DNA from 3 places in the Ralstonia sp. 24A2 genome. Region 3 is predicted to be linked to each of the others. Evidence: predicted binding sites of a transcription regulator. Region 3 holds the regulator's gene; each other region holds the start of a gene.

Evidence for each region. The regulator HrcA, encoded in region 3, represses chaperone genes, less so after heat shock. The targets are predictions, from matches to a motif close to TTAGCACTCNNNNNNNNNGAGTGCTAA.
Region 1: the regulator HrcA is predicted to act here: its motif matches at 2,299-2,325, upstream of groES (co-chaperone GroES).
Region 2: the regulator HrcA is predicted to act here: its motif matches at 2,419-2,445, upstream of rpoH (RNA polymerase sigma factor RpoH).

What each region holds. Positions count from the first base shown of each region.
Region 1 is NZ_JBPVZD010000002.1:1,382,470-1,386,650, forward strand. Features, by position in the region: gene ACS13N_RS11365 (LysR family transcriptional regulator) at 1-161, shown strand, start outside; gene ACS13N_RS11370 (Hsp70 family protein) at 500-1,753, opposite strand; gene groES (co-chaperone GroES) at 2,417-2,707, shown strand; gene groL (chaperonin GroEL) at 2,811-4,181, shown strand, end outside.
Region 2 is NZ_JBPVZD010000002.1:1,044,234-1,048,414, forward strand. Features, by position in the region: gene cyoE (heme o synthase) at 1-704, shown strand, start outside; gene ACS13N_RS09775 (SCO family protein) at 773-1,378, shown strand; gene rpoH (RNA polymerase sigma factor RpoH) at 1,446-2,375, opposite strand; gene ACS13N_RS09785 (diguanylate cyclase domain-containing protein) at 2,575-4,181, opposite strand, start outside.
Region 3 is NZ_JBPVZD010000001.1:284,664-288,844, forward strand. Features, by position in the region: gene recN (DNA repair protein RecN) at 1-321, opposite strand, end outside; gene ACS13N_RS01245 (NAD kinase) at 344-1,282, opposite strand; gene hrcA (heat-inducible transcriptional repressor HrcA) at 1,393-2,451, shown strand; gene tauA (taurine ABC transporter substrate-binding protein) at 2,565-3,626, shown strand; gene ACS13N_RS01260 (taurine ABC transporter ATP-binding protein) at 3,623-4,181, shown strand, end outside.

The sequences.
Region 1 (4,181 bases), on a different contig from region 3:
GCGAGACGCTGGCACGGGCCAACGATCTGGCGGTCCATCCGTGCCCGATCCCCGTCGAGGGGTTCGCCGTGCGGCAGCACTGGCACGCCCGATACCATCAGGAAGCCGGGAATCGGTGGTTGCGTGGCGTGGTGGTGCAGTTGTTTGGCAGTTCGCGCTAGACCGTCGTCAACGATTCTTGAAAAAGGGTCCGCTTCTGTTTGGAAGCCGCCTGTGGCTCAGCGCCCGGTCGAACGGCCAAGAAGGGGTGCAGATTCAACCGGTCAATGCAACGTATTGATGGAATCGTTCCGCTGGCGTATCGAAGTTTAGAGTCTTGCGCGGACGTTCGTTGAGTCGTCTGGCGACGGCATTGCGCTTAGCCTGCGAACTGAGTCCGTCGCTTTGAGTTGGATCGCCTCTAGCATGGCGTGGTCCTCGTCTCCGACGACAGCAATATCCCAGCCCGGATGGTTCGATACGCTCGAAACGTCCCGCCGCCCCTCAGCCTTTCAGCCCGTCAGCTGAACTTGCGCGCCGCATCGCGCGCCAGGCCAGAACCGATCCCGCCGAACAGGTCGCCTTCGACGCGCCGCGCCGACGGCAGCACTTGCGCCAGTTGCTCGCGCAGCAACGGCACCCCGCTGGAGCCGCCGGCGAAGAGAATGGTATCGACCGCTTCCGCTGCGACGCCCGCCGTCTTCAGCATCGCCTGTACCGTCGAGACCGTCTTGCCGACCAGCTTCCCAATCGACTGGTCGAAGTCCTCGCGCGTGACGGGCTGCTTCAACTCGGGCGCGATGCGGTGCAGGTCGATCTCCGCTACCGGGACGTCCGACAGCGCGATTTTCGCGCCTTCCACCTGGATGGCCAGCCAGTGGCCGGCGCGCTCGCGGATCAGGCGGATCAGGCGGTCGAGTTTTTCGGTGTCGGCGACATCTCGGTAATTGTCCATCACCACCGCCCACGCCTTGCGCGTGTACACGTGGTTGATGGTGTGCCAGCTCGCCAGGTCGAAATACTGGCCGGACGGCATCGCCTTGCCGTTGCGCAGCGTGCTGTTCAGGCCCAGTAGCGGCATCACGCTGGCTAGGCTCAAGGCGCGGTCGAAGTCGGTGCCACCAATGTGAACGCCGCCGTTGGCGAGGATGTCCTCGCGGCGGTCAGGGCGTTTCGCGCGGTCGGGCGACAGGCGCACCAGCGAGAAGTCCGACGTACCGCCGCCAATGTCCGCCACCAGCACAAGTTCTTCACCGCTGATGCTGGCCTCGTAGTCGAACGCGGCGGCGATGGGCTCGTACTGGAAGGCGATCTCGTCGAAGCCGGCGTCGCGCGCGATTTCCGACAGCGTGTCTTCGGCGAGCTGGTCGGCCTTGGGATCTTCGTCGATGAAGAACACCGGGCGGCCCAGCACGGCGCGGCGGAATTCATGGCCGGCGGCGCGCTCGGCGCGGCTCTTGAGTTCGCCGATGAAATGCGCCAGCAGCTTGCGGAAGGGCATGGCCTGGCCCATGACCTCGGTGCTGTCGTCCATCATCGACGTGCCGAGCAGGCTCTTGAGCGAGCGCATCAGGCGGCCCTCGTAGCCGGCAAGATAGTCGGTCAGCGCGGCACGGCCGTAGCTGACCAGCGGGTCTTCGGCGTGAAAGAAGATGACGGAAGGCAGCGTAACCTTGCCGTCTTCGAGCGGCAGCAGGGTGGGTGCGTCCGATCTCAGCCAGCCGACGGTGGAGTTGGACGTGCCGAAATCGACGCCGCAAGCGTTTGACATCATAGGATTGTGGCTTCTCGAGTGCAGCGGGAGGCATGCGCCTGTACGGGATATCAGGAGCGGGCGCCACCGGCGAAGGGGCGCTATTGTAGTGGCTTTGTGCGAGGGATCGCCGCCCGTTCGTTGCCGGGTCATGGCTGACAGCAATCGCTGCGAAGCCGGTGTTGGCCAATGAAACTCGAATGGCGGCAACAAGCTGGAAGCGGTCGCTGAGGGCAGCCGTGTCACCACCTCCTTGTGTGCCAAGCGTTGGTCGTTGGTTTTTTTTTCAGGGCTTGCGACTTAGGATGATCTCATTTAAGTGATTTATACATCATATTTATGGGTGCCGAAGATCCGCCTAACTTCGTATGCACCACCGTCGCGGAGCGTTACGTATCTTCCTCGTTACTCAACCGTCTCGATGTAACTTATTGAAGAGAAAGGAATTTTTTGAGGCAGTGACAACTGGGAGCGTCAGGGAGTTCAGAGTTGAGCGAACAAAGTTCAGCGCTGAGTGAGTCTCGACAATTCCCCATTCTTGAAATCGTAATACCCCGTCCCTATAATTAGCACTCGCCGGGCAGGAGTGCTAACAACGCCTCCGACCCCCGATGCTTTCCCGATGCGCCGCGTCTTGCGGCGCGTTTTGTGAATAAACACTCACTTTGCATTGAGGAGTTGTGTATGAACCTGCGTCCTTTGCACGACCGCGTGATCGTGAAGCGCCTGGACAACGAAACCAAGACCGCTTCGGGCATCGTCATCCCTGACGCCGCCGCTGAAAAGCCGGATCAAGGCGAAGTGCTGGCCGTTGGCCCGGGCAAGAAAGACGACAAGGGCAACGCGATTTCGCTGGACGTGAAGGTCGGCGACCGCGTGCTGTTCGGCAAGTACGCCGGCCAGAGCGTCAAGGTGGAAGGCCAGGAAGTCCTGGTCATGCGCGAAGAAGACATCATGGCCGTGGTGGCGAAGTAAGCGTGCGCTCAAGCGCAACGGCTTACCAGTAACCCAATCCTCATTGCCCGCGCCCCACTAAGGCTGGCGCAGGCAACATCCAAAGATCTCGGAGATTCTCAAGATGGCAGCTAAAGACGTAGTGTTCGGCGACGCCGCACGTGCCAAGATGGTTGAAGGCGTGAACATTCTCGCCAACGCAGTGAAGGTGACCCTGGGCCCGAAGGGCCGCAACGTGGTGCTGGAGCGTAGCTTCGGTGGCCCGACCGTGACCAAGGACGGTGTGTCGGTCGCCAAGGAAATCGAGCTGAAGGACAAGCTGCAGAACATGGGCGCGCAAATGGTCAAGGAAGTCGCTTCCAAGACCAGCGACAACGCCGGTGACGGCACCACCACCGCAACGGTGCTGGCTCAGTCGATCGTGCGCGAAGGCATGAAGTACGTTGCCGCCGGCATGAACCCGATGGACCTGAAGCGCGGCATCGACAAGGCTGTTGCAGCAGCCGTCGAAGAGCTGAAGAACATCAGCAAGCCGACCACCACCAGCAAGGAAATCGCTCAAGTTGGCGCCATCTCGGCCAACAGCGACGAATCCATCGGCCAGCGCATCGCTGAAGCCATGGACAAGGTCGGCAAGGAAGGCGTGATCACCGTGGAAGACGGCAAGTCGCTGGCCGACGAGCTGGACGTCGTGGAAGGCATGCAGTTCGACCGCGGCTACCTGTCGCCGTACTTCATCAACAACCCGGAAAAGCAAGTTGTCCAGCTGGACAACCCGTTCGTGCTGCTGTTCGACAAGAAGGTCAGCAACATCCGTGATCTGCTGCCGGTGCTGGAGCAAGTGGCCAAGGCTGGCCGTCCGCTGCTGATCATCGCTGAAGACGTCGAAGGCGAAGCCCTGGCAACGCTGGTGGTCAACAACATCCGTGGCATCCTGAAGACCGCCGCCGTCAAGGCTCCGGGCTTTGGCGACCGCCGCAAGGCCATGCTGGAAGACATCGCCATCCTGACGGGCGGCCAAGTCATCGCTGAAGAAGTCGGCCTGACGCTGGAAAAGGCAACCCTGAACGACCTGGGCCAAGCCAAGCGCGTTGAAATCGGCAAGGAAAACACCACGATCATCGATGGCGCTGGCGATGCCCGCAACATCGAAGCCCGCGTGAAGCAAGTGCGTGCCCAGATCGAAGAAGCGACCTCGGACTACGACCGTGAAAAGCTGCAAGAGCGCGTGGCCAAGCTGGCCGGCGGTGTTGCCGTGATCAAGGTTGGCGCTGCCACCGAAGTCGAAATGAAGGAAAAGAAGGCCCGCGTGGAAGATGCACTGCACGCAACGCGCGCTGCCGTGGAAGAAGGCATCGTGGCTGGTGGCGGTGTTGCGCTGCTGCGCGCCCGCGCTGCCATCTCGGGCCTGAAGGGTTCCAACGCTGACCAAGACGCCGGCATCAAGATCGTGCTGCGCGCCATGGAAGAGCCGCTGCGCCAGATCGTCACCAAC
Region 2 (4,181 bases), on a different contig from region 3:
AGATCGACGCAATGATGCGTCGTACGGCCTGGCGCCCGTCAGCCAGCGGTGAGCTGGGCACGCGGCAGATCCTGCTGTTCTCATTGGTGCTGGGCGGCGCAGGCATGTGGACGCTGCATGTCTTCGCCAACGATCTGACGATGTGGCTGACCTTCGCCACCTTCATCGGCTACGCGATCATCTACACGCTGCTGCTCAAGCCGGCCACGCCGCAGAACATCGTGATCGGCGGCCTGTCAGGCGCGATGCCGCCAGCGCTGGGCTGGGCGGCCGTCGCCAACAGCGTGCCGGCCGAGGCGTGGATCCTGGTGCTGATCATCTTCACCTGGACGCCGCCGCACTTCTGGGCGCTGGCGCTCTACCGCCGTGCGGATTACGCCAAGTCCGGCCTGCCGATGCTGCCCATCACCCACGGCGAGAAATACACGCTGCTGCACATCCTGCTGTACACGCTCATCATGATTGCCGCGACCATCCTGCCGTTTGTGCACGGCATGAGCGGCTATATCTACCTGGCGACGGCGCTGGTGCTGGGCGGCGGTTTCTTCGCTTATGCGTGGCGCATGTACCGCAATTACTCCGACGCGCTGGCACAGAAGACCTTCCGCTACTCGATCATCTATCTGTCGATCCTGTTTGCGGCGCTGCTGGTCGATCACTACTTCAAGTTCGGCCCCACGCTGACTCAAGGCGCGGCGCTGTGACGCACGGGGTTGCCAGCGAGCGCGTGCAGTTGGCGTTACGCTAGGCGGTCTTTCCCAACACAATGACCATGCTCTCTTTCCGACACTTCCGCGCCGTTCTGTTTGCCGCATTGGCCGCCGCCGTGCTGGCATTGACCGCCTGCAGCGACAAGCCGGCCTTCACGAACCTCGACATCACCGGTGCCAAGAGCTTCGGCAAGGATTTCTCGCTTGTTGACCACACCGGAAAGCGCCGCACGCTGGAAGACTTTCGCGGCAAGGTCGTCGTGATGTTCTTCGGCTATACGCATTGCCCTGATGTCTGCCCGACCACGCTGGCCGAACTGCGCGGCGTGATGGACACCCTCGGCAAGGATGCCGACCGCGTGCAGGTGTTGTTCGTGACCGTCGACCCTCAGCGCGATACGCAAGACCTGCTGGCCAAGTACGTGCCGGCGTTCGACCCGCGCTTCATCGGCCTGCGCCCGGCCGACGAGGCGGAGTTGAAGAAGGTCGCCTCCGACTTCAAGGTGTTCTACAGCAAGGTGCCGGGCAGCTCGCCCGACAACTACACGATGGATCACACCGCCGGCAGCTATATGTTTGATCCGAAGGGCAACCTGCGGCTGTTCATCAAGCACGGCCAGGGCCCCGAGCCGATCGCGCACGATATCAAGCAGCTACTGGCCGAGTGATCTAAGGCCAGCGCCCAACGAAAAAGCCCGCCAACTTGGCGGGCTTTTTTACTGCGGGGAAATCGCATTAGGCAAATGCCTGCAGCGCACCCTTCATCTTCTTCATCGCGGCCGATTCGATCTGGCGGATGCGCTCGGCCGATACGCCAAACTCGTCAGCCAGTTCGTGCAGCGTGGCGCCGCCCGATCCGTCGTCGTTCACGTTCAGCCAGCGGGCCTCGATGATGCGGCGGCTGCGGTCGTCCAGCTTGGCCAGCGCCGTTTCGATGCCTTCGCTTTGCATGCGATCCTGGCTGCGCGACTCGATCACGCGGGTCGGCTCGTTGTGCGTGTCCGCCAGGTAGGCGATCGGGGCGAAGGATTCCTCGCCGTCGTCCATCTGGCCTTCCAGCGCAATGTCGCCGCCCGAGAGGCGCGTTTCCATCTCGCGCACTTCGGCGCCCTTGACGTTGAGTTCGGCCGCTACAGCGCTGATCTCGTCCGGCGAGAAGGTCGCCTGGGCATCCTGCTTATGGCTGCGCAGATTGAAGAACAGCTTGCGCTGGGCCTTGGTGGTGGCCACCTTGACCATGCGCCAGTTCTTCAGGATGTACTCGTGCATCTCGGCCTTGATCCAGTGCATCGCGTACGAGACGAGACGCACACCCTGATCCGGGTCGAAGCGCTTGACGGCCTTCATCAGGCCGATGTTGCCTTCCTGGATCAGATCGGCATGCGGCAGGCCGTAGCCGAGGTACTGGCGGGCGATCGACACCACCAGGCGCAGGTGCGAGAGCACCAGACGGCGCGCCGAGTCGAGGTTGTCGTCGTCGCGGTACTCGCGGGCCAGACGTTGTTCTTCTTCAGCCGACAGCAGCGGCACGCGGTTGACGCTCTGGATATAGGCGTCGATGTTGCCGAGGTTGCCGGGGAACGCCAGCGCCCATCCATTACCGGCGTTGCCGGACGGCTGGGTGGCGATTGCGGAAACGGTATTCACGGGAATGACTGCGTTCACTCAGGACTCCTGTCGAAATCCAGTGGAAGTTTGGAAAAGCATCTTAGCACTCCAACCGGAAGAGTGCTAATAGGACATTTTGTGCCGGTTGATAGTTCCCGCAAATCAGATGATGGGCCTCAATAGTGTGATGATTGCGCCGCAGCAAAAGTGGCCGCGCACCCAGTCATAGACAGTCGCCAGCGGTATCGGTTCGCACTTATGCCGCAGTGTTACGCCCGCGTGACTTGGCCCAATAAAGTGCGCGGTCCGCTTCGCGCAAAACCACGTCGGGATCACTGATATCGGGCGCCGGGCAGGCGACGCCGATGCTGGCCGTCACATGCAGCGACACATCGCCGCGCAGGGGGATCGGCGGGCGGATCGCGCTCACCACCTTGTGCGCGGTGTGCAGCGCATCATCCGGGGCGTCGAGCGGGTCCAGGAGGATGACGAATTCGTCACCTGCGAGGCGGGCGACGGTGTCCGTGCGGCGCACAGCCTGCTGCAGGCGGCGGGCGACTTCCACCAGCACTGCATCACCGGCCGCGTGGCCGTAGGTGTCGTTGATGTGCTTGAAGTGATCCACGTCCAGGTACAGCACCCCCATGGGGGCGGGCTGGCGCTGGCGGCGCTCCAGGGCCGTGCGCAGGCGCTCGTAGAGCTCGTAGCGATTGGCCAGGCCGGTGAGCGCGTCGAAGCGGGCCATGCGCGAGAGCTCCATCTCGCTGCGCTTGGCCTCGGTCACGTCCTGCACAAAGGCGTAGAAGCCGCAGCGCTCGGCGCCGCAGTCGCAATCCGCGGCATCCGGCACAAGGTGGCCACGCAGATAGCGTGTGCGGCGGCGCGGGCCGCTGGCGTGCGGCTTCTCGTACCACGGCGCGTTGATCTCAAACTCGACCGTCTCGCCCCGCACCGCGCGGTTCAGGTATGGCGCCAGCAGCGCATAGGTGCCCGGCGTGAAGATCTCCTGCGCGGGCCGGCCGCAGACCTCCTCGGGCGTGCGCTGCAGCCAGCGCGCATGGGTGACGTTGCAGAAGGTGAAGATGCCGTCGGCGTCGATGTGCGAGACCAGCAGCGGTGCGTTGTCGAGCACCAGCGTGAGCGCGCGTTCGCTGCGGGCGAGTGCGATCTCGGCGGTGGTGCGCGCGGTCAGGTCCTGCAGTACCGAGAAGTAGCCCCGCAGCGTGCCGCGGTCATCGTAGTCGGGGTAGTAATGGCCGCTCAGGTAGCGCGGCTTGCCCGTGCGCAGCGAGGTGATGTCGAACTGCACCGGATACCCGGCCAGCACCTCGGTCATGTAGGGCAGCAGCGTGCGGTAGTCCTCGGGCGTGTAGATCTCGCTGACGTGGCGGTCGACCATGTCGTCCTGCGTGCGGCCGAACGCTTCGAGCAGCGTGCGGCTGGCAAAGCGGACGACGCCGTCGGGGTCGACATAGCTGAGCTGTGCGGGCACGTTGTCGGCCACCAGGCGCAGTTGCTCGCGGCTGGCGCGCAGGGCGTCACGCCGGCGCTCAAGGCTTTCGTTGGCGATGCGCAGGGCGCGCTCGGACGCCGCCAGCCGGTTGGCAAACGGCCGTACCGTCAACCGGATGGCCGCCACGCTGCCGATGATCCCACACAGCATGAACGCGGCCAGCCGCTCGAACTGGGCGCGCATGGGCGTGTACAGCTCAGCGCTGGAGATCTTGCTGATCAGCGCCAGGCCCGTGTGGCCGATGGGCGTATAGCTGAGCGAAGTCGGCACGCCGTGGATGTCGCGCCATTGGCCGTAGCCCGACTGGCCCGCCAGCGCCAAGCGCGAGGGCAGCGGCCGCTGCTCGATCG
Region 3 (4,181 bases):
GTTGATGAACGCCCTGCTGCGGCCGGCGGCATCGACCGTGCGGCGCAGCAGGATGACGCCCTCGTCATCGTGCAACTCGTGGGCTTCCAGCCAGGCCGCCACATGCGGATGCACGTCGAACTCCGCCGTGATGTCAGCACGCGGCGCGCCTTCGCGCACAACGGCCGCATCGGCGCGTTCGCCCAGCGTGAGCGCCAGCGCGTCGATCAGGATGGACTTGCCGGCGCCCGTCTCGCCCGTGAATACGGTAAAGCCGTCGGCCAGGTCGAGGTCCAGCGCGTGGACGATGACGAAATCGCGGATGGTGAGGCTGCGCAGCATGGTGCGTGGGACGGTGTCTGGGTTACAGCCGGTTGTCTTCGGTCGGGTACTCGTGCCAGTGCAGCTTCTTGCGCAGCGTGGCGTAGTAGTTGTAGCCGACTGGGTGCAGCAGTTGCACGGTGCGCTCCGAGCGGCGCACCACGATGCGGTCGCCCGGCAGCAGGGACGTGAGCGACTGCATGTCGAAGTTGACGCTGGCATCGCGCCCGCTGGTGACCTGGATGACCACCTCCGCATCCTGCGGAATGACGATCGGCCGGTTCGACAGCGAATGCGGTGCGATGGGCACCAGCACTAGCCCCGAGAGCGCCGGATGCAGGATCGGCCCGCCGGCGGACAGCGCATACGCCGTCGACCCGGTGGGCGTGGACACGATCAAGCCGTCCGAACGCTGGTTGTACATAAAGAAGCCATCGACCGACACGGCCAGTTCGACCATGCCCGACGTACCCGAGCGGTTGACTACCACGTCGTTGAAGGCCAGGGCGGAGAAGATGACCTCGTCGTCGCGTACGACCTGTGCCTGCAGCAGCGTGCGGGTCTCGGCTTCGTAGCGGCCCGACAACATGTCGGTCAGCACGGTCTGCACGTCGTCGAACGGGATGTCGGTCATGAAGCCGAGCCGCCCGTGGTTGACGCCAATCACCGGCACGCGGGCGCCGGCCAGGTGGCGGCCGATGCCGAGCAGCGTGCCATCGCCACCGAGCACCACGGCCACATCGGCCTGGCGGGCCATTTCTTCGGGCGGCAGGGCAGGGTAATCCTGCACGCCGATATTGAGCGCGGTTTCGCGCTCGAACACGATGTCATGTCCGCGCGCAGCAATGCACGACGCCAGCTCCATGAGCGGGCCGGCAATGTTGGCGGCCGAATACCGGCCGACCAGTGCGACGGTCTTGAAAGGCGAGGCAGACGAGACGGCGGGAGGTTTCGGGGCCACGGCGGACGGGGGAATCGACATGCGCGCATTACACCATATCGATATGACCCCCGCTACGTTTGACGTTGTTTGGCGAGAAACGCCAGCGTCACCCGTAGATTGGCCCCGATTTTGCGTAAAATCGAAGAACCATGGACAAGCGCGCCACCATCCTCCTCAAGACCCTGATCGAACGGTACATCGCCGAGGGCCAGCCCGTGGGCTCGCGCACCTTGTCGAAGTATTCGGGGCTCGATCTGTCGCCGGCCACCATCCGCAATGTGATGTCTGACCTGGAGGAGATGGGCTTCATCGCCAGCCCGCACACCTCGGCCGGGCGCATTCCGACGCCGCGCGGCTACCGCCTCTTCGTCGACACCATGCTAACGGCCAGCCCGCTGGACGTGCTCGGCGCGCAAGACCGCATGGCGCAGCAGATGGCCGGCGTGATTGCTGAGCAGGTGCGCACGCAACTGGCGTCGCACGGGTCGGAATCGTCGCAGCGGGTGATTGCGGCGGCGGCGCAAACGCTGTCCAACCTGTCGCAGTTTGCCGGCGTGGTGATGACGCCGCGCCGCTCGCACGCGTTCCGGCAGATCGAATTCCTGCGGTTGTCGGAAAACCGCATCCTGCTGATCGTCGTCACGCCCGAGGGCGACGTGCAGAACCGCATCATCCATACCGATACGCCCTACACCCCGTCGCAGTTGGTGGAGGCGGCCAACTACATCAACGCACACTACGGCGGCCTGACCTTCGACGCCGTGCGCGAGCGCCTGCGCGGCGAGTTGTCTGCGTTGCAGGCCGACATGACCACGCTGATGCAGGCGGCGGTGGAGGCGGGCAGCAGCGCGGCATCGGAAGAAGACCCGGTGGTCATCTCTGGCGAGCGCAAGCTGCTGGAGGTGGAAGACCTGTCGTCGTCCATGGACAAGCTGCGGCGCCTCTTTGCCGTGTTCGAGCAGAAGACGGGCCTGCTGCAACTGCTGGACGTATCGAGCCGCGCCGAGGGCGTGCAGATCTTCATCGGTGGCGAAAGCAGCCTCGTGCCGCACGAAGACATGGCCGTCATCACCGCGCCGTACGAGGTCGACGGCAAGATCGTCGGCACGCTCGGCGTGATCGGGCCGATGCGCATGGCCTACGAGCGCGTGATCCCCATCGTGGACATCACCGCCAAGCTGCTGTCCAGCACGCTCAGCCAATATTGATCTACAGGTCGGCTGCATAAGCTCAGCCGATTTTCTTCGACGACAGGCTCCTCTGTCGTCTCACACAATCGACTCCGGCGCATGTGCGCGTTCTTCTTCTGCCGGAGTCCTTCATGGCTGGTTTTTCTCTCCCCCGTTTGCTGGCTGCTGCGTTGTCTGCGGCCGTTTCGCTCGCCTTGCTCGGCACCGCTCCTGCACGCGCGGCTGACCGCGAAGTTGTGATCGCCTATCAGGACATGGTGCTGCCCTGGCGCTACGCCCAGGCTACCGGCGAGGTCGAGCGCGCCACGGGCTACAAGGTGACCTATCGCCAGCTCGCCAGCGGTGCCGATGTGGTGCGCGCCATCGCCTCGGGTTCGGTGCAGATTGGCGAGGCAGGGTCGAGCCCGATTGCGGCGGGTGTGTCGCAGGGCGTGGACCTGTCGTTGTTCTGGATTCTCGACAACATCAACGACGCCGAGGCGCTGGTTGCCCGCAACGGCAGCGGCGTGTCGCGTGTGGCCGATCTGAAGGGCAAGACGCTGGGCGTGCCGTATGTGTCGACCTCGCACTTCCACGCGCTGGTCGCGTTGCAGCAGGCCGGGCTGGAGCCTCGCGACGTGAAGGTGGTCAACCTGCGTCCGCAGGAGCTGTCTGCCGCGTGGGATCGGGGCGACGTGGATGCCGCTTTCATCTGGGACCCTGTGCTCGCCAAGGTGAAGAAGAACGGTACGGTGCTGACCACCTCCGGCAAGATCGCGTCCGCTACCGGCAAGTCGACCTTTGATGGCTTCGTGGCAGACCGCAAGTTTGCACGTGACCACGCGGAGTTCATCGCCAAGTTTGTCGAGGTGCTGGCCAAGGCCGATGCGGCTTACCGCGACAACAAGGCCGCCTGGACGGTGACCTCGCCGCAGGTGGCGGCGGTGGCCAAGACCTCGGGCGCGGCAGCGGCGGATGTGCCGGCTAGCCTCGCGCTGTATGCCTTCCCGGATGCGGCGGAGCAGGCCTCCAAGCGCTGGCTGGGCGGCGGTGCGCAGTCGGGTGCGGCGCAATCGCTGTTGGCGACCGCGCAGTTCCTGAAGACGCAGGGCACGATCCAGGCAGTGCTGCCGGACTACGGCGCGACCATTGATTCGCGCTTCGTGCAGCGTGTGGCCAGTGGCGCCAAGGCCGTGGCAACCGCATCGCGATGAGCCGAATTGATGTCCGTGGCCTGCGCGTCGACTACACCGACGCGCATGGCCGTACGACGCAAGCGCTGGGCGGTGTCGATTTGGCAATCGAGCCGGGCGAGTTTGTGGTTGCGCTCGGCGCCTCGGGTTGCGGCAAGACCACGCTGCTGAACTGCCTGGCGGGTTTTGTCGCGCCAACGGCGGGGCGCATCCTGCTCGATGGGCGCGAGGTGGAAGGTCCCAGTGCCGAGCGTGGCGTGGTGTTTCAGCGCTATGGCTTGATGCCGTGGCTGAACGTGCGCGACAACGTGGCACTCGGCTTGAAGCTGCGCGGCCTGGACCGCAAGACGCGCCACGCACGGGCGCTTGAACTGCTGCGATTGGTCGGTCTGGAGGCACATGCCACCTCGCCCGTGTACGCCCTGTCAGGCGGCATGCAGCAGCGCGTCGGCATTGCCCGTGCGCTGGCGACCGAGCCGCGCGTGCTGTTGATGGACGAGCCGATGGGTGCGCTCGACGCCTTCACGCGCGAGACTATGCAGACGCTGGTGCTGGATGTGTGGCAACGCACGGGCA